DNA from 3 places in the Rhizobium sp. P43 genome. Region 1 is predicted to be linked to each of the others. Evidence: predicted binding sites of a transcription regulator. Region 1 holds the regulator's gene; each other region holds the start of a gene.
What was found. The regulator PhoB, encoded in region 1, activates phosphate uptake and scavenging genes when phosphate is short. The targets are predictions, from matches to a motif close to TGTCATNNANCTGTCAT.
Positions count from the first base shown of each region.

Region 2: a site for PhoB is predicted at 5,263-5,279, ahead of AC1PUL_RS03415 (DUF1045 domain-containing protein). Genes of this name have one in related genera too.
Region 3: a site for PhoB is predicted at 7,335-7,351, ahead of AC1PUL_RS13080 (PhoX family protein). Genes of this name have one in related genera too.

Region 1 is NZ_CM161539.1:3,130,322-3,140,731, forward strand. It holds gene AC1PUL_RS15645 (putative bifunctional diguanylate cyclase/phosphodiesterase) at 1-1,536, opposite strand, end outside; gene AC1PUL_RS15650 (Hsp33 family molecular chaperone) at 2,048-3,037, opposite strand; gene argF (ornithine carbamoyltransferase) at 3,160-4,077, opposite strand; gene AC1PUL_RS15660 (acetylornithine transaminase) at 4,092-5,294, opposite strand; gene AC1PUL_RS15665 (GcrA family cell cycle regulator) at 5,739-6,275, shown strand; gene phoB (phosphate regulon transcriptional regulator PhoB) at 6,407-7,090, opposite strand; gene phoU (phosphate signaling complex protein PhoU) at 7,116-7,829, opposite strand; gene pstB (phosphate ABC transporter ATP-binding protein PstB) at 7,876-8,661, opposite strand; gene pstA (phosphate ABC transporter permease PstA) at 8,697-10,052, opposite strand; gene pstC (phosphate ABC transporter permease subunit PstC) at 10,049-10,410, opposite strand, start outside.
Region 2 is NZ_CM161539.1:716,515-726,924, forward strand. It holds gene AC1PUL_RS03400 (response regulator) at 1-3,282, shown strand, start outside; gene mnmC2 (tRNA (5-methylaminomethyl-2-thiouridine)(34)-methyltransferase MnmC2) at 3,283-4,008, opposite strand; gene AC1PUL_RS03410 (NAD(P)/FAD-dependent oxidoreductase) at 4,007-5,215, shown strand; gene AC1PUL_RS03415 (DUF1045 domain-containing protein) at 5,353-6,060, shown strand; gene puuE (allantoinase PuuE) at 6,152-7,072, shown strand; gene AC1PUL_RS03425 (LysR substrate-binding domain-containing protein) at 7,163-8,041, opposite strand; gene AC1PUL_RS03430 (urea carboxylase-associated family protein) at 8,154-9,011, shown strand; gene AC1PUL_RS03435 (NAD(P)-dependent alcohol dehydrogenase) at 9,216-10,265, opposite strand.
Region 3 is NZ_CM161539.1:2,590,523-2,600,932, forward strand. It holds gene AC1PUL_RS13050 (peroxidase family protein) at 1-474, shown strand, start outside; gene AC1PUL_RS13055 (hypothetical protein) at 477-785, opposite strand; gene mcpU (methyl-accepting chemotaxis protein McpU) at 993-3,083, opposite strand; gene AC1PUL_RS13065 (aminoglycoside phosphotransferase family protein) at 3,369-4,286, shown strand; gene AC1PUL_RS13070 (crotonase/enoyl-CoA hydratase family protein) at 4,300-5,061, opposite strand; gene AC1PUL_RS13075 (acyl-CoA dehydrogenase family protein) at 5,215-6,993, opposite strand; gene AC1PUL_RS13080 (PhoX family protein) at 7,401-9,311, shown strand; gene minE (cell division topological specificity factor MinE) at 9,423-9,683, opposite strand; gene minD (septum site-determining protein MinD) at 9,680-10,410, opposite strand, start outside.

The DNA of each region.
Region 1 (10,410 bases):
TTGGTCGATGTATTCGAAGCTCGAATAACCGGAGCCGAAATCGTCGAGCGCAATCTTGAAGCCGGCAGACGAGAGATCCTCCAGAAGCACGCAGGAGGCCGCGATATCCTTCATGACGGCGGTCTCCGTGATCTCGAACTCGATCCGAGCCGGACTGATCTGGCGCTTGTGAACCTGCGCCGCGAGCGAAAAGATGAAGGCGCGATCGGCAAGATCCTGCGCCGAGAGATTGAATGACACGGTGATATCGTCGGGCCAGAGCTCCAATGCGTCGAGCGCCTTGCCGAACAGGATTCGGGTGACCTGCTGGATGAGGCCAGCGCGCTCTGCTGCGCGAATGAAACGGTCCGGCCTGACGGGGCCAAGCGTTGGGCTCTCCCAGCGGGCCAGCGCCTCGAAACTTACGACCTTGTTTGCGGTGATGTCATATTGCGGCTGGAACTGGAGATGGAATTCTTCTTCCATCCGCGCCTCGCGCAGCGCCTTCTCCAGCGCCAGACTTTCGCGCATTTCCTTGTCCTGGTTGACTGTGAAGATCACCGACTGGTGGCGGGCCACTTGCTTGCCGTGATAAAGGGCGAAATCGGCCTTCTCGTAGATCTGCCGTGCGGTGGAGCCCATGGACGGGAAATGGGCAAAGCCGATCGTTCCGCTGACGCTCAGCACCAAAGGCTGAAGCTCGTAGTCCCGGCTGATGTCGTTGATCAGGCTGTTGCCGAAGGCCTCCACCTCGGCAGCACTCCTTTCGCCTTCAATGACGATGGCGAATTCGTCACCGCCGATCCGACCGAATTCGATGGCGTCCGTTTGCCGGAGCCTCAGCCGCTCCACGACAGCACAGAGAATATGGTCTCCGACAGCATGGCCATAGATGTCGTTGACGGACTTGAAGCCATCGAGATCGAGAACACCGACCCAAAAGGGTTTCTGGTCCTCGACCAGTTCTTCGATCCGGGCAAAGACGGAGCGCCGGTTGGCAATGCCGGTCAGGCTGTCACGCGCAGCGAGCTGGTCCGCCAGAAGTCGCGCATCAATTTGCCGGAGGATTGCCTTTCGCAATAGGCTTGCCATGCCGAAGGAGGCAAAGGAGGTGGCAAGCCCGATGAAAACGAACTGGTTGGCGATCTCGGGCGAAGCCTGTGCGGAAAACCAGAACAGGCTGCCGATCGACAGCGTGACGCTGGCCAATGTCGTCCTCAGGGTTACCCCCGTGGTTGAGAAGACCACAGCCATCAAGACGAAGTAGATGAGTTTCTGCTCCTCGAACTGCAAGAGCATGTAGGCGGCGACGTTGGAGTACATCAGCAGATTTGTGACGAATCCAACGATTTCGAGCCGCTGCAATGACGTGCCACGCGCTGGTAGCAATCCCCATCGAAAAACCGTGTAGAGTAACGCCGTGAGGAGACTGATGCCGCCTAAAATGAAGAGGTTGAGACCAGTTTCATCCCGCCAGTGCAGCCAGGTCACGAGATAGTAGTAAGCGGCGCCGGGCAGGAGGAAGCCGCGTACGATCGGTCTGTATGCCTCCGCCATCGCCCGCCTGCGGGTGACGCTGGTCCATAACCGGTATTGGTGTCTCAGCGCTTCGCTGAAGCCAGCCCACGGCCGCAGCTGTGGCCTGGTGTCCTTTTCGGCGGTGGCCGACAGTCCGGAATCAGCCGCATCTTTCGATACTCGCATTCACTATGTCCCCAAAGCGCTTCGAGGCACCTTAAGAAACATGTATTTAGAATAACTGAATAATTGCGTGGAAATACGCACTATTCCCAGAGCGTACAGCGCAGAGTTGCTGGAATGGGCATGCCTAGACTTCTCCACGGAAGCAGCCGCCGCAGAGAAGCGCGGTCTAGATTGGCAAAGTAACATGTCCTGTTCGACAGGTGTTCGACCGCCATGTAGTAGTCGAGGGCCGGTTACCCGGCCCTCTGCAGATCGATCAAGCGTTAGATCATTTCCGGTGAAAACGGGATCACCTGAAATGCTCTATCTATTTTTTTACGCAGTCCAGACGCAAAACCGCTGACGCACTTTTGCTGGACCTGCTCTAGACCGCTACCAATTCGTCCGGGCCGAATTCGTATTCCGTCGAGCAAAATTCGCAGGTGACGGTGATCTTGCCGTTCTCCGAACTCGCTTCGATTTCTTCGGCCGAGAAGCCCTGCAGAACGCCCTTCAAACGCTCACGCGAGCAACTGCAGCGATCATACACCGTCTGCGGCTCATAGGCGCGCACACCGCGCTCATGGAAGAGACGGAACAGCAGCCGTTCGATACCCACCTGCGGATCGGTGAGTTCGTCGGCATCGATCGTCTCGACCAGCATGCGGGCTTCATCCCAGGCATCGTCGCCATGCAGATCTGAATCCCGATCGTCACCGTCGCCGCCATGCAGATCGGGCTGGCGCATGCGCTCGGGCGCATCGGGCAGGAACTGGGCGATCAGGCCGCCTGCGCGCCAGGTGCGACGCGGCTTGCCGTCGGCATCGCGATCGAAGAGCTCGGCAGCCCCGAGACGCACACGCGTCGGGATCTGTTCCGACTGGCGGAAGTAAACACCGGCGATGTCTTCGAGCGAGGTGCCGTCGAGCGGGACTATGCCCTGGTAAGGCTGCATGAAGGAGCCCTGGTCGATGGTGAAGGCAAGCACGCCCTCGCCGAGCAACTCCTCGGGCGAAGCACGACCGGCCGCGACGGCATCGGCCACTGCCTGCTCGTCGAAGCGGGCATAGGCGCGCACGTTTTCCGGCGTCGCGAAGTCGGCGACAAGCAGGTCGACGGGGCCGTTGCCTTTGGTCTGAACCGTGAACTTGCCTTCAAACTTCAGCGAGGTGCCGATCAGCACGGTCAAGACAATGGCTTCAGCCAGAAGCCGCGCCACAGGCGCAGGATAGGCGTGGCGTTCGAGGATGGTGTTGATCAGCGGTCCGAGCTGGACGGCACGGCCGCGGACGTCGAGGCCCTCCACCTGGAAAGGAACCACGCGATCATCGCCGGCGAAACCGAATTCGCCGAGTTCTACTTGTCTCGTCGACATGAATGTACTCCCGGCACATAAAGCGCCATATGCTGGGCCCGAGCGGCCCGATCAGAAAGGGCACAGATGGGATCACCTGCGCGAAACGTCAAGTCGCCTGGCAGACGGCCCAAAATCCGATCTCAGATGGCGCCGAGGCACCAGGCGAGGATCGACTTTTGCGCGTGCAGGCGGTTCTCCGCCTCGTCGAAGACCACTGACTGCGCTCCATCAATCACCTCGTCGGTCACTTCTTCGCCGCGATGGGCTGGCAGGCAATGCAGGAACAGCGCTTCGTCCTTCGCCTTGCTCATCAGTTCGGCATTGACCTGGAACGGCTGGAAGACGTTGTGGCCGCGTGCCTTGTGCTCTTGGTTCATCGAGACCCAGGTGTCGGTGATCACCGCGTCAGCGCCAGCAACTGCCCGATCGGCGTCATGGCAGAGCATGATCTCACCGCCATTGTTGCGGGCCCAGTTGAGGATCTTGTCATCAGGCTCGGAGCCGAGCGGCACGGCCATGTTCATCTTGTAGCCAAAGCGGGCGGCACCTTCGACCAGCGAATGCAGCACATTGTTGCCGTCACCGGTCCAGGCGAGCGTCTTGCCGGTCACCGAGCCGCGATGCTCCTCGATCGTCATGATGTCCGCCATGATCTGGCAGGGATGGGTGAGGTCCGTCAGCGCATTGATGACGGGTACCGTCGCATGCTCTGCCATTTCCAGCAGGCGGGCGTGGTCAGTGGTGCGGATCATGATCGCATCGACGTAGCGGGACAGGACCTTAGCGGTATCGCCGATTGTTTCGGCGCGACCGAGCTGCATTTCAGTCCCCGAAAGGAACAGCGTTTCGCCGCCCAGCTGCCGCATGCCGACATCGAAGGAAACGCGCGTGCGGGTCGAAGGCTTCTCGAAGATCATGGCGAGCATCTTGCCGGCCAGCGGCTTGTCGGCCGTGCCGGCCTTCGTTGCCTGCTTGCGGGTCTTCGCGTCTTCGAGAATGCCGCGCAGGTCCTCTGCCATGACTGCAGAGAGATCGAGAAAATGCTTCGGAGATGCCATGAATGGGTCCTGTATTAGGCAGACGCTGCGACTGCCGCCTTGGCGCGGATATGCTCTGCGGCGTGTTCGATGCGAGCGAGACCATCGCGCGCTTCTGTGGCCGTGACTGTCAGCGGCGGCAGAAGGCGGATGACGTTGTCGCCGGCGGGAACACCGAGGAGATGTTCGTCGCGCATCGCCATGAGAAGATCGGTGTTCGGAACCTTGGCCTTGATGCCAAGCATCAGACCTTCGCCGCGCACTTCTTCAATCACGTCGGGAAAACGGTCCTTGAGTGAAGCAAGGCCCTGGCGGAAGACAAGCGCCGTATCGCGCACATTCTCAAGGAAGCCATCGCCGAGCACAACGTCGAGAACGGCATTGCCCACGGCCATAGCCAGCGGGTTGCCGCCATAGGTGGAGCCATGCGTGCCGGCCTTCATGCCATAGGCTGCCTCTTCGGTCGCGAGGCAAGCGCCGAGCGGGAAGCCGCCACCGATGCCCTTGGCCACTGCCATGATGTCTGGGGTGATGCCCGCCCATTCGTGGGCGAAGAGCTTGCCGGTACGGCCAACGCCACACTGAACCTCGTCGAGGACGAGCAGCAGACCGTGCTCGTCGCAGAGATCACGCAAGGCACGCAGCATTTCGACCGGAATCGGACGAATACCGCCCTCACCCTGGACCGGCTCGACCAGGATTGCAGCGGTGGCATCGGTGATAGCTGCCTTGACGGCCTCAAGGTCACCAAACGGCACCTGATCAAAACCTGGCGCCTTCGGACCGAAGCCCTCAAGATACTTCTCCTGGCCGCCGGCGGCGATCGTCGCGATGGTGCGGCCATGGAAGGCGCCTTCCATCGTGATGATGTGGAACTTCTCCGGATGGCCTTTGGCAAAATGGTAACGGCGGGCGGTCTTAATCGCGCATTCAAGCGCTTCCGCGCCCGAATTGGTGAAGAAGACGCGATCGGCAAAGGTCACGTCGGTCAAACGCGTGGCCAAGGCTTCCTGCCCCGGCACTTCGTAAAGGTTGGAGAGATGCCAGACCTTGTCGGCCTGATCCTTCAAAGCGCCGACGACATGCGGATGGCCATGGCCAACAGATGTTACGGCGACACCGCCCGCGAAATCGAGATAGCGTTCGCCAGTTTCCGTCACCAGCCAGACGCCCTCGCCTCGCTCGAAACGCAGTGGCGCCCGATTGTAGGTCTGATAGAGCGGCGTAGCATTGGCCATGGCTTCACAATCCTTCTCGACATTCCGGCACCAGGTACGGAACAGCCCATGACAGGGCCTCGAAAAAATTAAAAATGCCGCCTTGCGGCGGCGTCGGCACTATCAGCATTTCGTCCTGGGATGTCAACGAATTCCGCAGGAATCGCAGGAGTAGTCGCCGAATCGGCCCACTCGCCTAAAGAGCGTGCGCGACAAGATTCCACCTGTTGCATACTTGACTCACTCGGGAAGCAAGTTGGGGAAAACCGGAAAATCGATTCCAGATGATTCCCGCGACTCTTGTCACGGAGTCGGCGTGCCTCTAGGTTAAATTTCATTAATAGATTGCATGCGGCGGAAGTGCTCACCGACAGTATCGAGGCGGTTATGTTTCGGATTCGTCCGAGGCATGGGTGATTGATTCTGCCATGACAGACGCGAGCGGCGGAGAGATATGGCATGAACGTGCAGTGGAGTGATGAGAGGGTCGAAAGACTGAAACGGCTGTGGGCCGAAGGCCTCAGCGCAAGCCAGATCGCTGCCCAGTTGGGCGGCGTTAGCCGTAATGCCGTGATCGGCAAGGTTCACCGTTTGAACCTTCCGGGCCGCGCCAAGGCCGGTGGCAGCACGTCTGCTGCACGGCCTGCCAAGCGCCCGGCGCAGACGCAGCGTCCCGCTGCGTTTCCGAACCGCCCGGCGGCCAACACGACGACACGCACAGTGGCCCGGGCATCCGGAGCGACGATGCTGAAGGAAGAAATCGAAGTCGAAGTCTACGAGGAAGTCGAAGTCCGTCGCCCGCTCAATGTGGTCGTACCGATTTCGCGTCGCCTGGCGCTGACCGAGCTCACCGAACGCACCTGCAAGTGGCCGATCGGCGATCCGATGAAGGACGACTTTCACTTCTGCGGCTGCGAAATCGCAGATAGCGCGCCTTACTGCACCTATCACGCGAAGCTCGCCTATCAGCCAGTGAGCGAACGTCGGAAGGCGGCACGCTGAGCAATCGAGCGGTCGCAAGATCAGGACTTCGATCAGGCCCTTCGGGGCCTGTTTTCGTTTGACATGATGCCAACAGAAAAGGCCGCGACAGATAACCGCGCGGCCTTGCATAATCACTTGTCAGGAAGCCGTCAGGCTTCCATGGAATAGCCCGCTCCGCGAACGGTGCGGATGACATCCTGCATGTTGGAGAAGTTCAGAGCCTTGCGCAGGCGACCGACATGCACGTCTACGGTGCGTTCATCGACATAGATGTCATGACCCCAGACGCCATCAAGAAGCTGCGAGCGTGAGAAGACACGGCCGGGCGATGCCATCAGGAACTCCAAGAGCCGGAACTCGGTCGGTCCAAGACGCACTTCGCGGCTCTTGCGATGCACGCGATGGGTCTCGCGATCGAGCTCGATATCGCCGCAACGCAGGACGCTGGACAAGACTTCCGGCTTGGCGCGACGGAGCATCGCCTTGACGCGGGCCATGAGTTCCGGGGTCGAGAACGGCTTGACAACATAGTCGTCGGCGCCGGTCGCCAGACCCCGAACGCGTTCGCTTTCTTCACCCCGCGCCGTCAGCATGATGATCGGCAGGCGCTCGGTCTCGGGCCGCACACGCAGACGGCGGCAGAGTTCAATGCCGGATACGCCCGGCAGCATCCAGTCGAGGATCAGGAGATCCGGAACACGCTCCTGAAGCCTGATCTCGGCCTCATCACCCCGAAGGATGGTCTCAACTTCATAGCCTTCGGCTTCCAGATTGTAACGGAGGAGGACCGACAGGGCCTCCTCGTCTTCAACTACGGCAATCTTCGGCTGCATCGATCATCAACCTCGCTGGCCACAATCACTCGGTGATCGCACCGACGGAAGAAGTCAGGTCTTCCTTCGGGCGTTCGCCTTCCGGCTGGGCGCCGGTGGTCATGTAGTAGATGGTCTCGGCGATGTTGGTCGCGTGGTCGCCGATGCGCTCGATATTCTTGGCGCAGAACAGCAGATGCGTGCAGCTTGTGATGTTGCGCGGATCTTCCATCATGTAGGTCAGGAGTTCGCGGAACAGCGAGGTGTAGATCGCGTCGATCTCCTCGTCGCGGTCACGGATGGACTTCGCCTTCTCGGCCGAGCGTGTCGTGTAGACATCGAGCACTTCCTTGAGCTGGGCGAGTGCAAGGTCGGATAGATGTTCGAGGCCACGCGCGAGCTTGCGCGGCACGCCGGTTGCCTGGATGGCCACAACGCGCTTGGAATTGCTCTTGCCGAGATCGCCGACACGCTCAAGATCGGCGGCGATGCGCAGCGCACCGATGATTTCGCGCAAATCCGATGCCACCGGCTGCCGCTTGGCAATGGTTATGACTGCCTTGTCGCCAATCTCGCGTTCCATGGCGTCCATGAGAACGTCGTCGGAGATCACCTTTTGAGCGAGCGCGGCATCAGAATTCACCAGAGCGCGCACGCTTTCGGCGACCATCTGTTCTGCCAGACCGCCCATTTCGGAGATGCGGCGCATCAGGAACTTCAGTTCCTCGTCGAAGGCCGAGTAGATGTGTGTGGAGCCCATTTGAAACGTCCTTGAAATTGAGTTCGACCGTTGATGACGTCAGGGCTCAACCGAAGCGGCCCATGATGTAATCCTGGGTGCGCTGGTCATCCGGGTTGGTGAACATCTTGTCGGTATCGTTCTCCTCGACGAGGTTGCCGAGGTGGAACATGGCGGTGCGCTGGGAGACGCGGGCGGCCTGCTGCATGGAGTGGGTCACGATGACGATGGTGAAGTTCTCGCGCAGCTCGTGGATCAGTTCTTCGACCTTGGCAGTCGCAATCGGGTCGAGCGCCGAGCAGGGCTCGTCCATGAGGATCACTTCAGGGCTGACTGCAACGGCACGCGCGATGCAGAGACGCTGCTGCTGACCACCGGACAGACCGGTGCCCGGGGATTCGAGACGATCTTTCACTTCGTTCCAAAGCCCGGCCTTCTGGAGTGCAATCGCAACGATCTCATCCAGTTCAGCCTTGTTGCGCGCCAAGCCATGGATACGGGGACCATAGGCAACGTTCTCGTAGATCGACTTCGGGAACGGATTCGGCTTCTGGAAGACCATCCCGACCTTGGCGCGCAGCTGCACCGGATCGACCTTAGCATCATAGATGTTTTCACTGTCGATCTGGATCAGGCCCTCGACGCGGCAGCTCGCAATCGTGTCATTCATCCGGTTGATGCAGCGCAGGAATGTCGACTTACCGCAGCCCGACGGGCCGATGAAGGCGGTCACGGAGCGTGGGCGGATGTCGATGTTGACGTCCTTGATGGCGTGCTTGTCACCGTAAAAAACCTGCACATTGCGGGCGGTGATCTTGGCTTCAGTCATGGTCGGTGCTTTCGTCGTGGTCATCTTGGTCGCGAGATTGTTCATCATCTTGGAACTCCTTACCAGCGACGCTCGAAGCGGCGGCGAAGAATGATTGCGATCAGGTTCATGAGGATCAGAAACACCAGGAGCACGATGATGGCACCCGATGCACGCTCGACGAAGGCCGGGTCTCCACGCTGGGTCCAGTTGTAGACCTGGACCGGCAGGGCGGAAGCCGGATCGAAGAAGCCTTCCGGCGGTGCGCCTGGATATTCACGGACGAAGGCGACCATACCGATCAGGAGCAGCGGAGCCGTTTCACCGAGCGCCTGGGCGAGACCGATGATCGTGCCGGTCAGGATGCCCGGCATAGCGAGCGGCAGGACGTGGTGGAAGATCGACTGCATCTTGGATGCGCCAACACCGAGGGCCGCATCGCGGATCGACGGCGGCACGGCCTTCAGCGCCGCACGCGTCGCGATGATGATCGTCGGCAACGTCATCAGCGTCAGCACGAGGCCACCGACGACGGGCGCCGATTGCGGCAGCCCCGCATAGTTGATGAACACCGCCAGACCGAGAATACCAAAGACGATTGAAGGAACGGCGGCGAGGTTGGCGATGTTCACCTCGATCAGGTCGGTAAACCAGTTCTGCGGTGCGAACTCCTCCAGATAGATCGATGCAGCGACCCCGAGCGGCAGGGAAAGGAACAGCACGATCAGCATCATGTAGGCGGAGCCGAGGATGGCAACGCCAAGGCCGGAAGCTTCGGGACGCGTGTCGGAGGCGTCAGGCGCCGTAAAGAAGTCCCAGTTGAAGCGTGTCGTCAACACGCCGGCATCCTTCAATGCGTCCGCGAGACGCAGCTGTTCCGGGGACGTGTTGCGGTCAAGCGCGGCGCTCTCCATGGTCACGCGGCCTTTGTAGTATCCGTCGATGCGGCCGGCCGCCAGGAGATCGAAGCGCACCGTTGTTCCGATGACGCTGGGATTGGCGAGCACAAAGTTGCGCAGGCTGGCCGGCGCCTCTTTCGAGATCAATTCGGCTGCGGCCTTGGCATTCATGCCTTCGACAGCAATGCCTTTCTCCTGCATGACCTTGGCCAGAGCCGCTTCGATAAGCGGCGTATAGCCAAAGGTCGAAACCTTGGCGATGTCGGCAGGATTGCGGTTGCCCTGCTTGTCCAGCTTCGCGGCATCGAGAACCACGTCGAGCGAAATGTAGGTCTGCCGGAAGGACGACAGGCCGTTCGACAGGATCGAAGCCAGCAGACCGACCAAGGCCAGAACGCCGATGATGACGGCGATCAGGCCCATCATCCGGAAACGGGCTTCCGCTGCATTGCGGCTGCGGGTGCGGGCATCGGAAGCAAGGATCGACTTGGTTTCGGCGGCCTTGGGGGCGGCCTCGAAAGCGGTGATGTCGGTCATTCGTACTGCTCCCGGTACTTGCGCACGATGTAGAGGGCCACAACGTTGAGGCCAAGTGTGATAACGAAAAGTGTGAGACCAAGCGCGAAGGCGACAAGGGTCTCGGGGCTGGCGAACTCGGTGTCACCCGTCAACTGGCTGACGATCTTGACGGTAACCGTCGTCATGGCCTCGAAGGGATTGAGGTCTAGCTTCGCTGCGGCACCGGCGCCCAATACGACGATCATGGTTTCACCGATCGCGCGGCTCGCGGCGAGAAGAATGGCCCCCATGACACCCGGCAGGGCCGCCGGCAGGATGACGCGCTTGATCGTCTCCGACTGGGTGGCACCCAGACCATAGGAACCGTCACGCAGGG
Region 2 (10,410 bases), 2.0 Mb from region 1:
ACCGATCTGACGCCGCTGCGTCAGGAGCAGAAGAAGCTTGAGGCTGTCCGCCAGGAATCCGAGGCGCTTCAGTCCCAGCTGCAAAGCCTTATGGCATCCCTTCCAGTCGGTATCATCGTGCTGGATCCAGACCTGCGGATTTCCTTCGTCAATCCGGCGGCCCGCGACATGATGGAATTCGGTCCCTCGGTGACGCTGGAGGGCCTGTCCTATCGGGACTTTCTGATGCGTGCCATGGTTCGCACTATGCCAAACCTCACGCCGGACGAACTGGCCGACCGCGTGAACTATCGCATAGAGCAGGTTGTCAGCCTGGTCGAGGGCCCTCTGATCGACGTCAAGACGCCGTCGGGACGTGCGCTTGCCGGTGGCAGTCGCCGGCTCGAGGGCGGGCAGATCCTGCTCACCTATACCGACGTCTCGGACATGTTCCAGCGTGAGGAGGAAACGCTTCTATACCGCGCGGCGCTGGAGCAGATGCCGGTACCGGTCTTCATTCGTAACCTCGATCGCAAAATGATCTATGTGAACAAGGCCTATGAGGAGCTTCACGGTCAGCGGCGAGAAGACATCTATGGCATGACGGAAGAGGAGCTCTGGCCGGAGAACGGCAAGATCATGAAGGAGGAAAATCTCCGGATCTTTGCAACTGGCGAGATGATCGAAAAGAACCGTGACATCGTGGTGCGCGATGGACAGGAAATTTCCGTCATTACACGGCTCAGCCGCATCACCACATCGCAGAACAAGTATTATCTGGTCGGATCGGTCAACGACGTCTCCGAACTGCGCAAAGGACAGCAGGCGCTGGTGCGCGCTCAGGCGAGGGCTGAAGCACTCTATAACGACATGGTCGCGATGCTGCAGGTCATGCCGGTCGGCGTCGTCATTCTCGGGCCAGACTATATGGTCGAGTTCGCGAACGAGAAGTGCCGGGAAATCTGGCAATGGCCCGATGACCTGCCGCTGCAGGGCCTGCCGTTCCGTCGATATTGCGAGCAGAATTCGACCCGTGGCTGGTCGTGGCCCGACATCGAGTTCGAAGAAGGCTATCGCCGTCGCATCGCTCAGTTCGATGTGCTGGAAGGCTCGCATGTAACCGAGATCGCCTATGCCGATGGCAAGTTCATTCTGGCGACCATCACCCGCCTCCAGGATCGCAAGATCCTGCTGACCTATTCCGATCTGACCGAAATGCGGGCCCGCGAGCGCGAAATCGACGAGGCGCAGCAGCAACTCGAACGCCTAGGCGGGTTTGTCCAGGAGTCCATGCGGATGATGACGCAGGGCCTGATGATGATCGAGAAGGGGCGGATTACGGAGGTCAACCCGTCGTTCAGCCGTATTCTCGATCTGCCAGAGACTCTCGTTGCGACGGGTGAAAGCTGGCGTCCGATCTTCGAATACTGTGCGGCGCGTGGCGATTTCGACGTCGAGGCGCAGACAATCCTGCAACAGTGGCAATCGGCATTGCAGAGTGCGAACGGGATCTCGACGAATTTCCTGGTCAACGGCAAAACCTGGGTCAAGCTGGAAGCGACCTTTGGAGGCGACCGCAGCTGCGTTGTTGTTCTGACCGACTTTACGGAACTCAAGGCCCGCGAGGCCGAGCTTGAGGTTCTGCTTGCCCGCGCGGAAGCCGCCGACAAGGCAAAGTCCGACTTCCTGGCCAATATGAGCCACGAGATCCGGACGCCGATGAACGGTGTGCTCGGGATGGCCGAGCTCTTGTCGAAATCGGAACTCGACACGCGCCAGAAGACCTTTGTCGATATCATGGTGAAGTCCGGCAATGCGCTGCTGACGATCATCAACGATATCCTCGATTTCTCGAAGATCGATGCCGGCCAGCTGAAGCTCAGAAAGTCGCCCTTCGATCCGGTCGAGGCAATCGAGGATGTCGCGACACTGATGTCCGCCGCCGCAGCCGAAAAGGATATCGAACTCGTCGTCTCCGGGGACCAGAAGGTGATGCATACCTTCATGGGCGATCCTGGCCGTTTCCGACAGATCGTCACCAATCTGCTCGGCAATGCGATCAAGTTCACCGAGAAGGGTCACGTGCATGTCGAAGTATCGGCCGGGCCCGTCCTCGACGGCCAGTCGGTGCTTAAACTGCGGATCGAAGATACCGGGATCGGTATCCCGGATGAAATGCAGGCGAAGATCTTCGAGAAGTTCTCGCAGGTCGATACGTCTTCGACCCGGCGTCACGAAGGCACGGGTCTTGGACTTGCGATCACGGCTGGCCTCGTCCGTCTGTTCGGCGGCAAGCTCAGCGTCGTATCCTCCGTCGGCTGTGGCTCTGCCTTCACCGTGGAACTGCCGCTTGCCGTGGTCGCCGAGCGTCGGCACCAGAAGGAGTTGCCGGCAACTGTGAGGGATGCGCGCGTCCTCGTCATTGACGACAATGCCGTCAATCGTCGCATCATCAGCGAGCAGCTGAAGATGTGGGGTTTCGACGGACTTGCCGTTTCGGATGGTCTGAGCGGGATCGACATTCTGTCTGCTGCTCATGACGAAGGGTTGCAGATCGACGTCGTGATCATCGATTATCAAATGCCGGATATGAACGGCCTTGATGTCGCCCAGGCCATCCGTGACGATCGGCGCTTTGACGATATCGCGCTCGTTTTCCTCACGTCGATGGATATGGTCGGCGACGATCGCCTGTTCGAGAGCCTGAAGATCCAGGCGCATCTGATGAAACCTGCTCGGGCAAATGTCCTGCGCGGCGCGATCATCGATGTTGTGCGCACCGCCCGCGTCCAGAGGCTCAATTCTGAACGTCTCAAACCCGTGCCGGCTCCCCTACCTGTCCCACATCAGCCGCCGGTGCTGCACACGCCCGTCATGCATTCTGAGGCGTCCGTTGTCGGCGCGCTAAGGGTGCTGATCGCCGAAGACAATCCGGTCAACCAGATTGTCTTCCGCCAGATCCTGACCGGTAGCGCAATAGCCTATCGTATCGTCGGCAACGGCGAAGAAGCGGTGCAGGCCTGGCGCAACGAGCCGCCGGATCTGATCCTGATGGATGTTTCCATGCCGGTGATGAATGGTCACCAGGCGACCGGCCTGATCCGGGCGGAAGAAACTGCGCGCGGCGGCGGAAGGACACCGATTATCGGCGTGACCGCCCATGCGCTCGAGAGCGACCGCGAGGCCTGCCTTGCCGCCGGCATGGACGATTATCTCTCCAAGCCGATCTCGCCGGAACTGTTGATGCGCAAGATCGAGCAATGGAGTGGCAGGGCCGTCATCGGGATCGCAGCGGAAGGCTGATCAGGCCGAGCGTCTGACGCCGCAGAGCATTTCCCGCTTGCCCGCGAAACCAGGGCGCCGCTCGACATCGAAACCCGCTGCGATCAAATTGCGCCGGACGAAGCCGGCCGAAGCATAGGTCGCGAAGCTGCCGTCCTCAGCCGTTGTGGCATGCACCCGCTGCATCAGCTCCGCCGACCACATGGCGCTGTTGCGCGACGGCGCGAAGCCGTCGAGGAACCAGGCGTCGAAAGTGAGCGTGCTTGCGGTGAGGTTCTCAAAGGCGTCGCCGCAGATGACGGAAAGCCGCGTTTGGTCGTCGAGATCGATCGTCACCACACCTGAGGGTTCTGCCGGCCAGCGGGCCACAAGAGCCTTGCGCTCCGCATCGATCTCCGGCCAGCGGGACAAGGCGCGGTCGATTTCCTCTGCCTGCATGGGAAAGAGCTCGAAGGAGACGAAATGCAGGCGGGCGCCGGGACGGCGGTGCGCCTTCCACTGCCGCCAGGTTTCGCAGGCGTTCAAGCCCGTGCCGAAGCCGAGCTCGCCGATGGTGAAGGTCTCTGCCGTCTGCCAGCGTTCCGGCAGGCCGTTGCCGGCGAGAAAGACATGGCCGCATTCCAGCCGGCCATCCGTCTGGCAATAAAAATGATCGCCAAAGGCGGGTGAAAAAGGCATATCGCCGTCATGCCAGGTGAGCGGTGCCTGGGTGTCGCCGGTGCCTGGCGGATAATTCGAATGGGTCATGGTCATGTCCGATAAATCGGTAGCGATGTCAGGTCAATTGCGGGCAGACCTCGTCATTGTCGGGGGCGGCATCATGGGCCTCTGGGCGGCGCTGAAGGCCGAGCGCCGGGGCATCGACACGATCCTCATCGAGGCCGAGCGCACCGGCAGCGGGGCCAGCGGCGGCCTGCTCGGCGCCTTGATGGCGCATATGCCGGATCGCTGGAACGAGAAGAAGCAGCTGCAATTCGATGGGCTCCTGTCGCTGGAAGCGGAGATCGCAGCACTCGAAGCCGAAACCGGCCTGTCTGCCGGTTATCGGCGCTGCGGGCGGCTGATCCCCCTGCCGAAAGCCCATTTGAGGCCCATCGCCGAGCGCCATTCCCTGGAGGCTGAGACGAACTGGTGTCAGCAGGGCAGGGCTTTCGATTGGTCCGTGATCGACGAGAGCCCGTTTGCCGATTGGCCATCGGCCGAGTTCAGCGCGGCCGGGCTGGTCCATGATCGATTTGCGGGACGGGTGTCGCCGCGCGCGCTCACCGCGACGCTCCGGGCACGGCTGGAGCAGGCCGGCCGTGTGCGCCTTGTCGAAGGGGCGGCTGCAAGTCGCATCGATCCGGTGGCAAACCGGCTTGAACTGACGGACGGGACGTCGATCGGCTTTGGCTCGCATCTGGTGGCTGCCGGTGTCGGCTCGTTTGCCTTGCTGGAAACGCTCGGGCCATCCCTGGCAAAGCCGCTGGGGCGGGGCGTCAAAGGGCAGGCGGCCCTGATGAAGGTCGATCTGCCGGATGCGCTGCCGCTTCTTTATCTCGACGGGCTCTATGTGGTGCCGCATGAAGGCGGCCATGTGGCGATCGGCAGCACCAGCGAGAACCGCTACGACGAACCCTTCTCCACCGACGGGCAGCTCGACGCGCTGATTGCCGAGGCGCGGCAGCTCGCGCCGGTTCTGCGTGAAGCGGAGGTCGTTGAACGCTGGGCCGGCTTGCGACCGAAGGCGATCGATCGGGATCCGATGGTCGGGCCCCATCCCGCCTATCCGCAGATCCATGCGCTGACCGGCGGCTTCAAGGTGAGCTTCGGCATCGCCCATCTCATGGCCGATGCCGCGCTCGATCTGATCGTGGGGCAGGGGCTGCGTCTGCCTCACAGCTTTACGCTCACCCATCACATTTCGGTGGCTGCAGATCGGGCAGGTGGTGAGGAATTTACCGAAATACCCTGAAAACAAAGGGATACTCACGATTGTGGGGCGAGAAATAAGAGCGCGCGCTTCGTGATACTGTCATGCAAATCACCTATCCACGGGGTTGTAACGGCAACTGCTAAAGTTCCGTCGCGAGCCAGTGCGAGGTGCTCGACATGCGTTATGCCATCTGCTTTACGCCGCCCGCCCGCGATCCGCTTGGCGATGCCGCGGCGCGTTGGCTTGGCCGCAATGTGTTCTCCGGCGAAGCGGAGGAGTATCCGGGCCTCAAAGGGCTCGGCGTGCATCAGATTGCCTTTCACACGGCGCTTCCCCGTCGCTTCGGCTTTCATGCGACCTTCAAGGCACCCTTCCATTTGAGCGAGGGCTCGAGCGAAGCCGCGTTGCTGCGTGAGCTCATGCATTTCGCCGGTCGCATGGAGCCAGTCGTGTTGCATGGCCTATCGGTCGGCCGGATCGGCGACGTCTTCGGGCTCATCATGCAGCGGCCTTGCCCGGAGGTCGATCATCTCGCCGCCTCGGTCGTGCAGGCATTCGACGGTTTTCGCGCGCCACTCTCGGAAGCGGAGATCGAACGACGCAATCCCGAGCGGCTTTCGGCGCCGCAATTCAGCAATCTCAACCGCTGGGGCCACCCCTATGTCATGGACGAATTTCGTTTCCACATGACCCTGACGGGGCCGCTTCTGGCGCGCGATTTCCCGCGAATCGAAGAGGCGCTGAAGGCGCATTTCGATCCGGTGCTGGCCGAGCCTGTTGTGGTGACCAATCTCGCGCTGTTTGTCGAGCCGGAGCGTGGCGCGCCGTTTACCGTGCATTCGCTGCATCCGCTCGGACAGGTTTCCAGCCGGAAGATTGCCTGATCTGTTTGCGCTGCAGCAAATCGCGCGTTTTCCATCTCGACAGGTGCCGCCCTCGCCAATAGCCTCGCGTCAAAACACGAGAGGTGAACCCATGACGACTGCGCCATATCCCCGCGACCTCATCGGCTATGGCCGTGACATTCCTGATCCGAAGTGGCCAGGCGATGCCCGGATCGCGGTGCAGTTCGTGGTGAATTACGAGGAGGGCGGCGAAAGCTGCATTCTCGACGGCGACCCGGCCTCGGAATGCCTGCTGTCTGAAATCGTCGGCGCCCAGCCTTGGGCCGGGCAGCGCAATCTCAATATGGAATCGATCTACGAATACGGTTCGCGTGCCGGTTTCTGGCGGCTGTGGCGGATGTTCACCGAGCGCAAGGTTCCGGTCACCGTCTATGGCGTGACGCTTGCCATGGCGCGCAACCCGGAAGCCGTAGCCGCGATGAAGGAAGCCGACTGGGAAATCGCCAGCCACGGCTATCGCTGGCTCGAATACAAGGATTTTCCCGAAGAGGTCGAGCGTCAGCACATTCAGGAGGCCGTGCGCCTGCACAAGGAACTCACCGGCTCGCATCCGCTCGGCATGTATCAGGGCAAGCCATCCATGAACACGCTGCGCCTCGTCATGGAGGAGGGCGGTTTCCTGTATTCCTCCGACAATTATTCCGACGACCTGCCGTTCTGGGTGCCGGATCTCGACGGCAAACCCTTCCTGATCATCCCCTATACGCTCGAGACCAATGACATGCGCTTTGCCACACCGCAGGGCTTCAATTCCGGCGATCAGTTTTTCACCTATCTCAAGGATGCCTTCGACGTGCTTTACGAGGAGGGGAAGAACGGCAGCCCGAAGATGATGTCCGTCGGACTGCACTGCCGCCTCGTTGGGCGACCGGGAAGGGCTGCGGCGCTGGCGCGGTTCATCGATTATGTCACCAGCCACGAGAAGGTCTGGGTGCCCAAGCGCATCGAGATCGCCGAGCATTGGCACAAGTATCATAAGCCTAGATGGTGAGGGCCTCATGACGACACTCTGCGACCTCAAGTTCAAGCTCATGAAAAACCCGGCATTCCGCGCCGAGTATGAGAAGGCCTGTGTCGAATATCAGGCGCTGGAGGCCGAGCTTGCGGCCTCCTCCAGCAACCAGTCCCGCAAGAGTGCGGCAGGCTCGGACAGGTTCGTGCCTGACAGCAGCCAATAGGCCTTGTCCTTGTCGGCGGCTTCCTCGAACAGCACGGTCAGCGTGCCCGCTGTCAGATGGTCTGATATCAGGGCTGTCGGGCAGAGGCCGATGCCGAGGCCCGAGAGGACCGAACTGACCAGCAGGTTGAAATCGGCATAGAGCGGTCCTGCCGGAGTCGGGCCCTCGATCCCGCGTGCCGCCAGCCAACTTTGCCAGGCGGCCTCCGTTGCGTCGTGCAGCAGGTCCTGTTTCAGGAGGTCGGCGGGCGTGGTGATCGGCCCGTGCCGCTCCAGATAGGCGGGCGCACAGGTGGGCCGGGTGGCGGCATCCAGGATGCGGTCGGCCCGCCCCGGCGGGCGGGTCCCGTGTCCGATCAGCAGGTCTGCGCCGGCTTCATCCGGGGTCAGTGCGCCGAGCGGATAGACGATCGAGACCTGTATATCGGGATATGCTGCGCGGAAACGGGGCAGGCGGGGGCCGAGCCAGTGGGTGACGACCGAGGGCATGCAGGCAAGGCTCGCACGCACGACAGCCTTTCTCGCAGACAGCCGCTCGACGGCGCGGGCGATATGGCCGAGGCCTTCCGAGCAAGCGGCGCCGAGTTCGCGTCCGTCGGTGGTGAGGCGCACGCCACGCGGCCGGCGTTCGAAGAGGGCAAGGCCCAGCCAGTCTTCCAGTGCCTTCACATGCTGGCTGACGGCCGCTGCCGTCATTCCGAGTTCGGTTGCGGCCTGCAGGAAGCTCTCGCGGCGGGCGGCGGCCTCGAAGGCGCGGAGTGTGGGCAGCGGTGGCAGTTTCATCCCTTCATGACTAAGCCACACTTGCTCATGGGGCAAGAAGAGAGGCTGTTGTCATGAAAGCGGCTGTCGGGCACCTTGTGGCTTCCATCCTGATGCCGTCCCGGAGCCGCCCATGTCCCCCTTCAACGCAAACATCCCCGTTCCCGCCGATGCGGCTGCCCGCCGGGCTGTAAAACCCGTCGTTTGTTATCCGGTCGAGTCGTTGAAGGTGCCCGACATGAGCATCCTGGAGCGGGCGCGGGTGACGATGGAGAAGGTCGGCGAAGTGGTCGTGCCGCCGCGCGAGGGCAACACCTTCGAAGTTCCCAAGGGGCATTTCTTCCGCATCGTCAGCGTGGAGGGGCCGCAGGTCGGCGACCTGAACCTCTGGAACGCCAACGACCTCTCCGAGCGCTTCTTTTCGGGCAAGACGCGGGCGCTGCATGCGACGCATGTCACGACCGGCAACCGTCTCTGGAGCAATCTGCCCTCGCTTCGCCCCATGGCGACGATCAGCCATGATACGCTCGGCTGGTACGGCTTCGACGAATTCGGCGGCGGTGTGCATGACGTGATCGGCACGCGCTGCGATCCCTATACCAACCGGCTGCTCTCCGGCGGCGACTATCATCATTGCTGCCATTCCAACCTCTGCCGTGCGCTGGCGCATCACCGGGGCATGGACATAAAGGCCGCCGAGCCGCATGTGCATGACGTCTTGAATGTCTTCATGTGCACCGGTTTCACCCGCGATACGCAGCAGTATTTCATGAAGGCGAGCCCGGTTCGCCCCGGGGATTTCCTGGAGATGTTCGCGGAGATCGATCTCTTAGGCGCTCTCTCGGCCTGCCCGGGCGGGGATTGCAGCGCCAGCCATTCGAGCGATGTGGCCAAGTGTTACCCGTTGAAGGTGGAAATCTACCGGCCGGATATGGCCTTGCTTGCGGATTGGCCGTTTCCGGAGCGGAATGGGTATCAGCTGCAGGTGTGATACCGTAAAGGGCCTGGCAGGAAGGGCTGATAATGTGAGGCCGTCATGCTCGGGCTTGTCCCGAGCATCTGCGACGTTTCAATTGCAGTCGGCTTCAGTAGATCCTCGGCACAAGGCCGAGGATGACGTTGCGTTTGAGGGTAGGCCTCTCAAAAAAAGGGCCCGACATCGCTGCCGGGCACCTCTCATTTCCGTCTTCTCAGCTCAGGCCTTGTCGAGGCTCGCGATGTCGATGACGAAGCGGTAGCGCACGTCGCTCTTGATGACGCGCTCATAGGCTTCGTTGACTTGGCTGATGTCGATGATCTCGATCTCAGGCGTGATGTTGTGCTTGCCGCAGAAGTCGAGCATCTCCTGCGTTTCCTTGATCGAGCCGATCGAGGAGCCGGCGAGCGAGCGGCGGCCCATGACCAGCGAGAAGGCATGGACCGGAACCGGGTTTTCCGGCAGGCCGACCAGAACCAGCGCGCCGTCGATCTTCAAGAGGTTCAGATAGGCGTTCCAGTCGATCTCGGTGCCGACAGTGCAGATGATCAGGTCGAAGGTGCCGGCGAGCTTCTTGAAGGTCTCCTTGTCGGCGGTGGCGTAGTAATCCTTGGCGCCGAAGGCGATGCCGTCGTCCTTCTTCGACAGGCTCTGGCTGAGAACGGTGATGTCGGCGCCGAGCGCAGCCCCGATCTTCACGCCCATATGGCCAAGCCCGCCCATGCCGACGATGGCCACCTTCTTGCCGGGGCCGGCCTTCCAGTGCACGAGCGGCGAATAGAGCGTGATGCCGGCGCAGAGCAGGGGCGCTGCCTTGTCGAGCGGCAGGTTGTCCGGAATGGAGAGCACATAGCCTTCCTTCACGGTGATGGTGTTCGAATAGCCGCCATAGGTCGGCGTCACGCCATCGGCCTCGAAGCCGTTATAGGTCGGCACGACGCCCGGCATATACTGTTCGAGATCGACATTGCGGCTCTCGCAATGGACGCAGCTGTCGACGAAACAGCCCACGCCGACGCGGTCGCCGACCTTGAACTGCGTGACCTTCGAGCCGACTGCAGTGACCACGCCGGCAATCTCGTGGCCCGGCACCATGGGGTAGGTGGAGTTGCCCCATTCGTTGCGCGCCTGGTGGATGTCGGAGTGGCAGATGCCGGAAAACTTGATGTCGATCACCACGTCGTCGTCATTCGGCTCGCGACGTTCGAAGGTGAAGGGAACCAATGGCTTGGAGGCATCCGTTGCGGCATAGCCCTTGGCAATCGGCATGGGGAATTCCTTTCTGGGAAATCGCGGAAGTGCAGTTCCATAGATAGACCGACCGGCCATGTCCGCAAGGTGGTGTGCCCTCGCGTTTGGGCGAAAATGATTGTCGCTGCCGGAAACTCGACAAGCCTCCGGGCCTCGGCTAATC
Region 3 (10,410 bases), 540 kb from region 1:
ATCGTGCCGGCCCTGCATACACTTCCCGATCATCCCGAAGACATGACCACGGTGGCAGCGCGGGAATTCGTCCTGCCGTTTCGCAACCTTCGACGCGGATCACAGATCGGCCTGCCATCCGGGCAGGATGTTGCCCGCGCCATGGGATTCGAGCCGCTCAGCGACAGGCAGCTTTCGCAAGGTGCCGATGGCGAGGCTGCGGCGCGCAACGGCTTCCACAAGGCGACACCGCTTTGGTACTATATCCTGAAGGAAGCCGAGCAACTGCATCAGGGATTGAGGCTCGGCCCCGTCGGATCGACGATCATTGCCGAAACCTTCCTCGGCCTCGTGCATGGCGATCAGAATTCCTTCATCTGGCAGAGATCGGACTGGAAGCCACATCTGGGCAAGACGCCCGGCGATTTCACCATGGCGGACCTGATCACCTTCGTCGGTGATATCAATCCGGTGGGAGACGGCAGCGGCGCCTGAACTCAATAGGTGTAGAGCGTGCCGGAACCCGTCACGTTGGCGCAGCGGCAGCGGCCGCCGACGCGGCCCGGTTTGGCCGGGCAGGACACCTGTCCGCCACCGCCAATGCTGCCGGACTGGTCGACGACGCAGATGTAACGCTGCGGGCGCACGCGCTGACTCTGCTGGTTGTTGGAATAGGTTTCGCTGGTGATCACGTCATTGGTATCATTGACGAGGATCATCGAGCCGCCGGTAGCGGGCAGCATGTCCGCGGCAGAGACGGTCACGCTGAAAAGCAGGCTGAGTGCGACACAGAACAAACGCAACATGATAACCTCGACGCAATTGCTCGGTTGGGGCTGACTGCGATGATAGCGGCAGCACTTATGGCTACCAAACTTCCAAAGCGGATCCTGGTTCCAGAGACTAGCGGCAAAGACTGAACACAGACTGAACCGAGCAGGCGCTGTGTGATAGAAACGGAAAACGGCGCCGCAGGGGCGCCGTTTCGATGCGATGGCTGGAAACGCGCCTGATCAGGCGGCGCGACGGCCGTGATGCGAGGACATTGCTGCACGCTCGTCGATGCGGAACTGGTTGAGGAGCGCCGTGAGTGCTGCGGCTTCCTGGGCAAGGCCATGGCTTGCCGCCGTCTGTTCCTCGACCATGGCGGCGTTCTGCTGGGTGCCCTGGTCCATGGTATTGACGGCGGTGTTGATCTCCTGCAGACCGGTCGACTGTTCGCGCGAGGCGGTGACGATCGCGTTGACGTGGCCATTGATCTCCTGGACCTCGCGGACGATCACGTCGAGCGCCTTGCCGGTCTCGTTGACGAGATCGACGCCGACCTTGACCTGATCGCCAGAGGCGCTGATCAGAGCCTTGATCTCCTTGGCAGCGTTCGCCGAGCGCTGGGCGAGTTCACGGACTTCCTGGGCGACGACGGCAAAACCCTTGCCCGCTTCCCCGGCACGGGCGGCTTCGACACCGGCGTTCAGAGCAAGCAGGTTGGTCTGGAAGGCGATCTCGTCGATGACACCGATGATGTTGGAGATCTCGCCGGAGGACTTCTCGATGCCCTGCATGGCGCCAACGGCACGTTCGACGATCTCGCCGGACTTTTCGGCGCCGGCACGGGCACGGCTTACCAGCTGGCCGACTTCCTCGGCGCGGCGGGCGCTGTCCTTGACGGTGGTGGTGATCTCCTCAAGTGCTGCGGCCGTCTCTTCGACCGAAGCTGCCTGCTGTTCGGTACGGCGGGCGAGATTGTCGGCCGACGAGCGGATTTCGGCAGCACCGCCATCAATGGCGCGGGCGTTGCGGCCTACAGCAGCAAGCGCATCATGCAACTTCTCGACGGAGGCGTTGAAGTCGACGCGCAGACGATCGAGGTCACCGGCAAACGGGGTGTCGATGCGCGAAACGAGGTCGCCATTGGCCAGGCGGCCAAGGCCGTCTGCCAGCGAGTGGACCGCAAACGAGACCTGCTCGGCTTCGCGGGCCTTGGCGGCTTCGCGGTCACGGCGCTCCTGTTCGGACATCGTGCGGGTTTCATCGGCCTCGCGGGCCAGGCGGCCACGCTCGATGATGTTGTCGCGGAAGACGGCAACGGCTGCGGCCATCTCGCCGATTTCGTCCTTGCGGGCGGTGCCGGGGATCTCTGCCGAGACATCACCACCGGCAAGCTTGCCCATGACGCCGGTCATATCGACAACCGGGCGGACGACGAGGCGCGAAAGAAGAGCAGCCAGGACAGCGATCATGGCGACAACGCCGACCAGGGTTGCGACGGCGGCAGCCGTGCGGAATTCGCCGACGCTGGCATAGGCGAGGTCACGGTCGATCTGGACGCCGAGATACCAGTCATCGCGCGGCAGGCCCTTGATGGGCAGGAAGGAGACCAAAACATTGGCATCGGCGAACGTGGTTTCAGTGATGCCGGAGCCGATGGTCGGGGTCTGGTTCGGGAAGGCATCCTTCAGCGTCTTGGTGACGAGGTTGCCGTCGCGGTGGACGAGGATCGTGCCGTCCTGCTTGACGAGGAAGGCCGAGCCCTTGCCGCCCATATCGACAGAGTTGACCATGGCAACGAGCGAGGTCAGCGAGAAGTCGGAAGCGGCGACGCCGTAGAGCTTGCCGTCCTTCTTGACCGGAATGGCGGCGCTGATGATGAGATTGCCTGTCGAGGCGTCGGCATAGGGGTCGGTCAGCACCAGCTTGTCGGCCTTGACGGCATCCTGATACCACGGGCGCTTGCGCGGGTCATAGCCTTCCGGCAGCGGCTGGACGGGAACGCTGGTGAAGACACCCTGCTCGTCGCCGACATAGGTCGACATGAACTCCCGGATCAGGACCGGATTGTCGAAGGCCGCGGTGATGGCAGCCGCATCGGGCGCCTTTGCGGCGGCATTGCCAGCCAGTTCCGTCAGCGCGACACGCGCGGCGAGCCAATTGGCGATACTCTGCGAGGCCTGGAGACCGGAGCTCTCGATCTCGCTCTTGACGGCGGCACTCGTTGCCTTGCGCTGGAGGCTATCGATGTAAAAGGAGAAACCGGACAGGGCGGCAACCACCACGAGGGAGGCGACCACCAGGATCTTTGTCATCAGGTTGGAGCTGGTCTTCACGATACGGTCCTGCAAAAACTCTCCGCGCAATTGCGACGCGGTGATGTCATGGGGCATTGTGTGATCACGGCACCATCATGGTGAGGAAGCGGTAAATTTGTCCGCTGCCCCAGCATTAGCCTGCAGGATTTAATGGGTACTTAAGGGAACTCCGAAAAATAAGTAGGCCTCACATACCGTGCCAGAGATATCAGATACGGTTTATCCGGGGATTTCGCCCATGGCGGGAGAGGCAAGCTTGTGATCGATCAGAGGTTCCAGCAAAGACTCCGGTAGGAGGGCGGAATGAAGCGCAGCGACAAGCTTGATGCCGGCAAATTCGCGGTCGATTCGGACCTGGTGCACCGCCTGTTGCGCGCCCAGTTTCCCGCGCTGGCCGAGCTTGCCATAGAGCCGCTCGATGAGGATGGCTGGGACAACTGGTCCTTTCGGCTTGGCCCGCACCTCAAGATCCGTCTTCCGACCGACGCTGCCTATGCCGGCCAGGCTGCAAAGGAGTTTGAATGGCTGCCGCGGCTGGCGCCGCATCTTCCGCTCGCCGTACCGAAGCCCGTCGCGCTCGGCAAACCGGATGCGGGCTATCCTTGGCCGTGGTCGATCTACGATTGGATCCCCGGGAGACCGCTGCGCCACGAGGCCAATCTCGACCTCGTCAGTTTTGCGGAAGGTCTTGCCGGCTTTCTGAAGGCACTGCAGGCGATCGACAACACCGGCGGCCCGCCGCCCGGCGCACACAACTTCCATCGTGGCGGCGACCTCAGCCAAATCTACGGTGCGCAGGCGCGGGCCGCACTGATAAGGATCTCGGACCGGATCGACGTCGGCGGCGCCATGGCCGTGCTCGACCGGGCCGCTGCAGCGCCGTTTACGGGGCGCCCCGTCTGGCTGCACGGCGACATCGCCGTCGGCAATTTGCTTCTGCGCGATGGACGGCTGTCTGCCGTGATCGACTTCGGCTCCTCGGCCATCGGCGATCCTGCCTGCGATCTCGTGATCAGCTGGCTATTTCTGGATGGCGAAGCCCGGGCGCGGTTTCGCGACGCCATGGCCCTCGATTCGGGCTGCTGGGCACGGGCACGGGCCTGTGCCCTCTGGAAAGCAGCGATCGTGCTGGCGGCGGGCTCGCCCGTTCATCCAGACGAGCGCCCGCCGCTCGCTGTTATCGAGACCGTCGTTCGCGAGCATCACGAACACTCCGGCTGACGGCCTTACCGGCTCATCCGCGTCCCTTCATGAAGGCTTCGAAGGCGGCGCGGGCTTCGGCGCTCTTCAGCTGGGCGACGAAGTGGACGAGTTCTTCCTGCATGCGGGCGCGCACCTCGTCGGCACTGCCCTTGACCAGCGCGCGGGCGATCTTCATCGCCGCCGGGGGCTTGGACGCCAGCGAGGCAGCGATCTTGAGGGTCTCAGCCTCGACCTGATCGGGCGACACGACCTTCCAGATGAGGCCGGCCTCGCGGGCCTGTTCGGCGGAAAAGCCTTCGCTGGCGGCGAGCATGGCAAAGGCGCGCTGGTGGCCCATGATGCGCGGGGCGATCAGGCTGGAGGCGGCTTCCGGGACCAGCGCGAGATCGACGAAGGGGGTCTTGAACAGGCTGCGGTCGGAAGCGACCGTCAGGTCGCAATGCATGTGCAGCGTCGTGCCGATACCGATCGCCAGGCCATCGACGCCAGAGACGAGCGGCTTGGTGACTTCGGTCAGTGCGCGCAGGAGGCCAAAGGCGGCGGGTTCGCCGACGGCGCCGGCCATGGCGAAGCCGAGGAAATCGGCCATGTCATTGCCAGCCGAGAAGCAGCCCTCGGTACCGAGGAAGACGATGGCGTGGATGCTGTCGTCCTGCTCGCCTTCGAGGAGGCCAGCGGTCAGCTTCTGGTACATCGCCTGGGTTATGGCGTTTTTCTTGTCCGGGCGGTTGAAGCGCAGGACGAGGACGCCGGGATGGGTTTCTGGGCGGGTGATCTCAATGTGGTCGGTCATCTCGGCTTCCTCGGGTGGTCCCCACCCTCCCCTCGAGGGGAGGGTCGGAGCGCAGCTCCGGGGTGGGGTGAACAACGACATATGCTGGTTTTGGCAGGGTCACCCCCACCCGCTGCTTTGCGGCGACCTCCCCCCTCAAGGGGGAGGTGGGAATTACGCGAACAATGCCCTGGCCGCGTTGAGGCTTGCCTCGCCGTTGATGACGCGGTCCTTGAGGGCTGCTGTCTCGGCGATCAGGTTCTCGGCAGCGAAGCGGCACAGCGCCAGGCGGTTGTCGCGGCCATGGTCCTCGTCGGCGAGCGCGCCCTTGGCGAGGTAGACGCCGGTCAACGAGAGGCCGAAGAGGCGCTGATAGGGTGTGGCGCCAGAAAGGGCGGCCGAAGCATTGCCAGCGGCGAGCTGCGACAGCAGCCATTCGGTCGTGTCTTCGAGATCGGCAAGGCTCGCATCCAGCCGGGCGGCGGTTTCGCCAAAACCTTCGAGATTGGAGGCGCGCACGGCATTCACCACCTGCTTAAGCTCGGTGATATAGCCGCGCACATGGTTGCCGTTGGAGAGCGGCAGCTTGCGGGTGACGAGGTCGGCGGCCTGGATGCCGTTGGTGCCTTCGTAGATCGGGGCAATGCGGCTGTCGCGCCAGTAGCGGGCAGCGCCCGTTTCCTCGATGAAGCCCATGCCGCCATGGGTCTGGATGCCGAGCGAAGCGACGTCGACGCCGGCGTCAGTGGCGAAGGACTTGGCAATCGGGGTCAGCAGAGCTGCGCGTTCGGCAAAGTGGCGGGCTTCGTCGCCGTCTGCGTGGTGGCTCATATCGGTGGCGTGGGCGCAGACATAGCAGATGGCGCGGGAGCCTTGCGTCAGCGCCTTCATCGTCACCAGCATGCGGGCGACATCGGGATGCTCGATGATCGGCGACATGCCCGAACCGGTCCAGCCCGGAGCCTTCCCTTGCGTACGGTCCTTGGCATATTGCACGGCCTTCTGGGTCGCAGCTTCGCAGATGGCGACACCCTGCATGCCGACCGCAAGGCGGGCATTGTTCATCATGGTGAACATGCAGGCGAGGCCCTTGTTCTCCTCGCCTATCAGCCAGCCGATGGCGCCGGCTTCGTCGCCATACTTGCCGTCGCCATAGATCATGGTGCAGGTCGGCGAGCCATGGATGCCGAGCTTGTGCTCCAGCGAATGGCAGTGAAGATCGTTGCGGGCACCGAGCGAGCCGTCGTCATTGACGAGATATTTCGGCACGAGGAAGAGCGAGATGCCGCGCGTGCCGGCGGGAGCATCGGGCAGGCGGGCGAGAACCAGATGGATGATGTTCTCGGTGATCTCGTGTTCGCCCCAGGTGATGAAGATCTTCTGGCCGAAGATGCGGTAGGTGCCGTCATCGCGGCGCTCGGCGCGCGACTTCATGACGCCGAGATCCGAGCCGGCATGGGGTTCGGTGAGGTTCATGGTGCCGGTCCATTCGCCTGACACCATCTTCGGCAGGTACTTCGCCTTCAAGGCATCAGACCCGTGGGCGGTCAGCGCATCGACGGCGCCCATGGTCAGCGTCGGCCCAAGGGCAAAGCCCATGGAGCCGGAATTCCACATTTCGAGGGCTGCGACGTTCAGCATATGCGGAAGCCCCTGCCCGCCGAAATCCTCGGATGCCGTCAGTGAATTCCAGCCGCCTTCGGCCCAGGCGCGGTAGAGAGTGTCCCAGCCATCTGGAACCACGACCTTGCCGTCGACCATACGGGCGCCCTCTCTGTCGCCGATCTCGGCGAGCGGTGCGACTTCGTCACTGGCAAAGCGGCCGGCTTCAGAAAGGATGGCATCGACCAGGTCGTCGCTCAGATCACCGAGCTTGCCGTCTTCGATGGCCTTGCTCAGACCCGCGACGTGCTTGAGGGTGAACGCGATCTCTTCAACAGGCGCCTTGTACATGACGTGCTCCTCCATCTGGCATATGCTGTGAGGCCACGCCCAGACTCCCACCCAGGAGGCGCGGCTTATTCTTCTCTTTGGCTAATTGATTTTTACGTAAACGTCAAATCTTTTGGATGCGTCATGCGGTCTCGTCCCCCGGCTTGAATCGGGGCCGAGATCGGGGCGAGAAGCAGGGATCGGAACAAAGATGTGTGAGCGCTGCAGCCCATATGCTCAAGTAATCCGGTCGGCCTCTTGCCAAAGGCGAGGTGGGACAAAGGCTTAAAACGATTTGCCGGCTGGTGCCCGCTTGGCGCTCCTAAATCAGCGACTTCACATCTGCCGGACCGTCAAGATTTCGTCACATCACTGTTACCCGCGCTGGCTAGTCGGAGAGTGAACTTCAACTCCAAGGAGGCTCTGCCATGACCGAGACCAACACCAATCACCTGTCCTGGGACGAGTGGGACGAACTGCACAATCCGCCGCCGGCCGTGACGGATTTCGACCGCGTGGTCGAACGCGCAATTTCGCGCCGTGGCTTCCTTGGCGGCATTCTCGCCATGGGTTCGGCGGCTGCCGCCATGGGCACGCTCGGCAATCTGATGAGCTCGACCTCCGCCCAGGCCCAGGAAGCAGCCTCGCGCTTCGCCTTCAAGCCGATCCCGATCGCCACGGACAATACCGTGCATGTTCCGGAAGGTTACAGCTGGAAGCCGCTCGCCCGCTGGGGTGAACCGCTATTCTCCACCGCCTCCGACATCGATCCGGTGAAGGGCGTTTCGCTCGAGAATTCCGACAAGGTCTTCGGCGAAAACACAGACGGCATGGAGCTGTTCGTCATCGGCGACGCCCAAGTGATTGCGGTCAACCACGAATACGTCAACAACGAAACCAACCTGCCGCACGCGCCGGAAGGCATGCCTCAGTCGCTGGACGACGTGAAGATCCTGCAGAACATGCAGGGCGTGACCGTCATGGAAGTGGCTGAAGGCGAAAACGGCTGGCAGATCGTCGTCGATAGCCCATTCAACCGCCGTATCCACCACAACACACCGATGAAGCTGTCCGGCCCGGCTGCCGGCTCCGAGCTCGTCAAGACGGCTGCCGATCCCAATGGTGTCGACTGTCTCGGGACCTTCAACAACTGCGGCGCCGGGAAGACGCCGTGGGGCACCTATCTGACCTGCGAAGAAAACTTCAACGGCTACTTCGGCACCACCAATGCCGAGTTCAAGATGCCAGACGATTACAAGCGCTACGGCATCGTGGCCGAGACGCGCTATGGCTACGAGAAGTTCGACGAGCGCTTCGACGTGGCGAAGAACCCGAACGAGCCGCGTCGCGCGGGTTACGTCGTCGAGATCGATCCGTCGGATGCCTCCTCGACGCCGATCAAGCGCACCGCGCTTGGCCGCATCAAGCATGAGAATGCCGCCGTCGTCATCGCACGCGATGGCCGCGTGGTCGTCTATATGGGCGACGACGAGCGGGGCGAGTTCCTTTACAAGTATGTCTCCAACGGCATCTATGTGCCGGGCGGCGACACCTCGAAGCTGCTCGACGAGGGCACGCTCTATGTTGCCAAGTTCTCGGACGAAGGCACCGGCGAATGGCTGGCTCTGACGCCGGAGACCACCGGCATGAAGGCCGACGAGATCGCCGTCTTCACCCGTCAGGCCGCGTCCAAGGTTGGCGCCACGACCATGGACCGTCCGGAATGGGTCGCGATCAACCCGGTTGCGATCGAAGCCTATTGCTGCCTGACCAACAACTCGAACCGCGCCGTGATGAAGGACGGCAAGATGCGGACGAATGCCGGTGGCGACGTCATGGATGTCAACGCCGTCAACCCGCGCGCCGGCAACGAATACGGTCAGATTGTCCGTTGGTATCCGGACGCGGAAGACCACACCAGCAATACGTTCAAGTGGGACCTGTTCGCCATGGCCGGCAATCCGGTCGTGCACAAGGACGCCTATGCCGGCTCGTCCAACATCAACGAAGGCAACATGTTCAACTCGCCGGACGGCATGATGTTCGATTCCACCGGCCTCGTCTGGATCCAGACGGATGGTGAAGATTCGAACGAGGGCGACTTTGCAGGCCAGGGCAACAACCAGATGCTCGCCGGCGACCCGGTTACCGGTCGCATCGAGCGCTTCCTGACCGGTCCGAAGGGTTCGGAAGTGACCGGACTTACCTGGTCGGCCGACAAGCGCACCATGTTTGCCGGCATCCAGCATCCCGACGCCCCCTTCCCGGATGGCGAAGGCAAGCTGCCGCGCTCGACGATCGTTGCGATCAAGCGCGACGACAACGCTCTGGTGGGCTGACGCTCCCGAAACGGCAGGGCGGATATCAACCGCCCTGCCCCAGCAGAATACGAAAAGGCCGCCGACCGGAGATACCGGCGGCGGCCTTGTTCATGGCAGAAGGTGGTCGGATCAGGCGGCGAGGCGCTGGGCGTTGCGCGGGATCTCGACATCGATCTCCAGGATTGACACGTCCTCGTCGCGATCCATCTTGATCTGCACCTTGTCGCGGTCGAATTCGACATGCTTGGCGATCACGGCGAGGATTTCCTCCCGCAGCACGGCCACCAGATCGCTTTCCAGCGACGCCCGTTCATGGGCCAGGAGAACCTGCAGTCGCTCGCGCGCCATGGGGGCGGAACGCTGCTTGCGGAACAGGGAGAAGATGCTCATGCGGCCCTCCGCGCGAAGATCTTGTCGAGGAAGCCACGCTTCTCGCCCGGAATAGTCATCGGAATATTCTCGCCGGCCAGACGACGGGCGGCGTCGAAATAGGCGAGTGCCGGCGCACTGCGGGCATCGGCCAGCGTGACGGGGGCGCCGATATTGGAGGCGCGCAGCACGTCCATGCTTTCCGGAATGATGCCGACCAGCGGGATCGACAGGATCTCGAGCACGTCGTCGACCTTCAGCATGTCGCCGCGCTGGGCGCGATTGGCGTCATAGCGGGTCAGCAGCAGGTACTTTTCCATGCGCTCGCCGCGCTCGGCCTTCAGCGTCTTGGAATCGAGCAGGCCGATGATGCGGTCGGAATCGCGGACCGAGGAGACTTCCGGATTGGTGACGACAACGGCCATGTCGGCATGGCGCATGGCAAGGGTCGCACCGCGCTCGATGCCTGCGGGGCTGTCGCAGATGATCCAGTCGAAATACTTCTTGAGCTCGGTGATGACCTGCTCGACGCCTTCGGCGGTCAGGTTGTCCTTGTCGCGTGTCTGGGAGGCAGGCAGCAGGAAGAGCGTTTCCAGCCGCTTGTCGCGGATCAGCGCCTGCGGCAGCTTGGCATCACCCTGAATGACATTGACGAGATCGTAGACGACGCGGCGCTCGGCACCCATCACCAGATCGAGATTGCGAAGGCCTACGTCGAAATCGACGACGACGACCTTTTCGTTGCGCT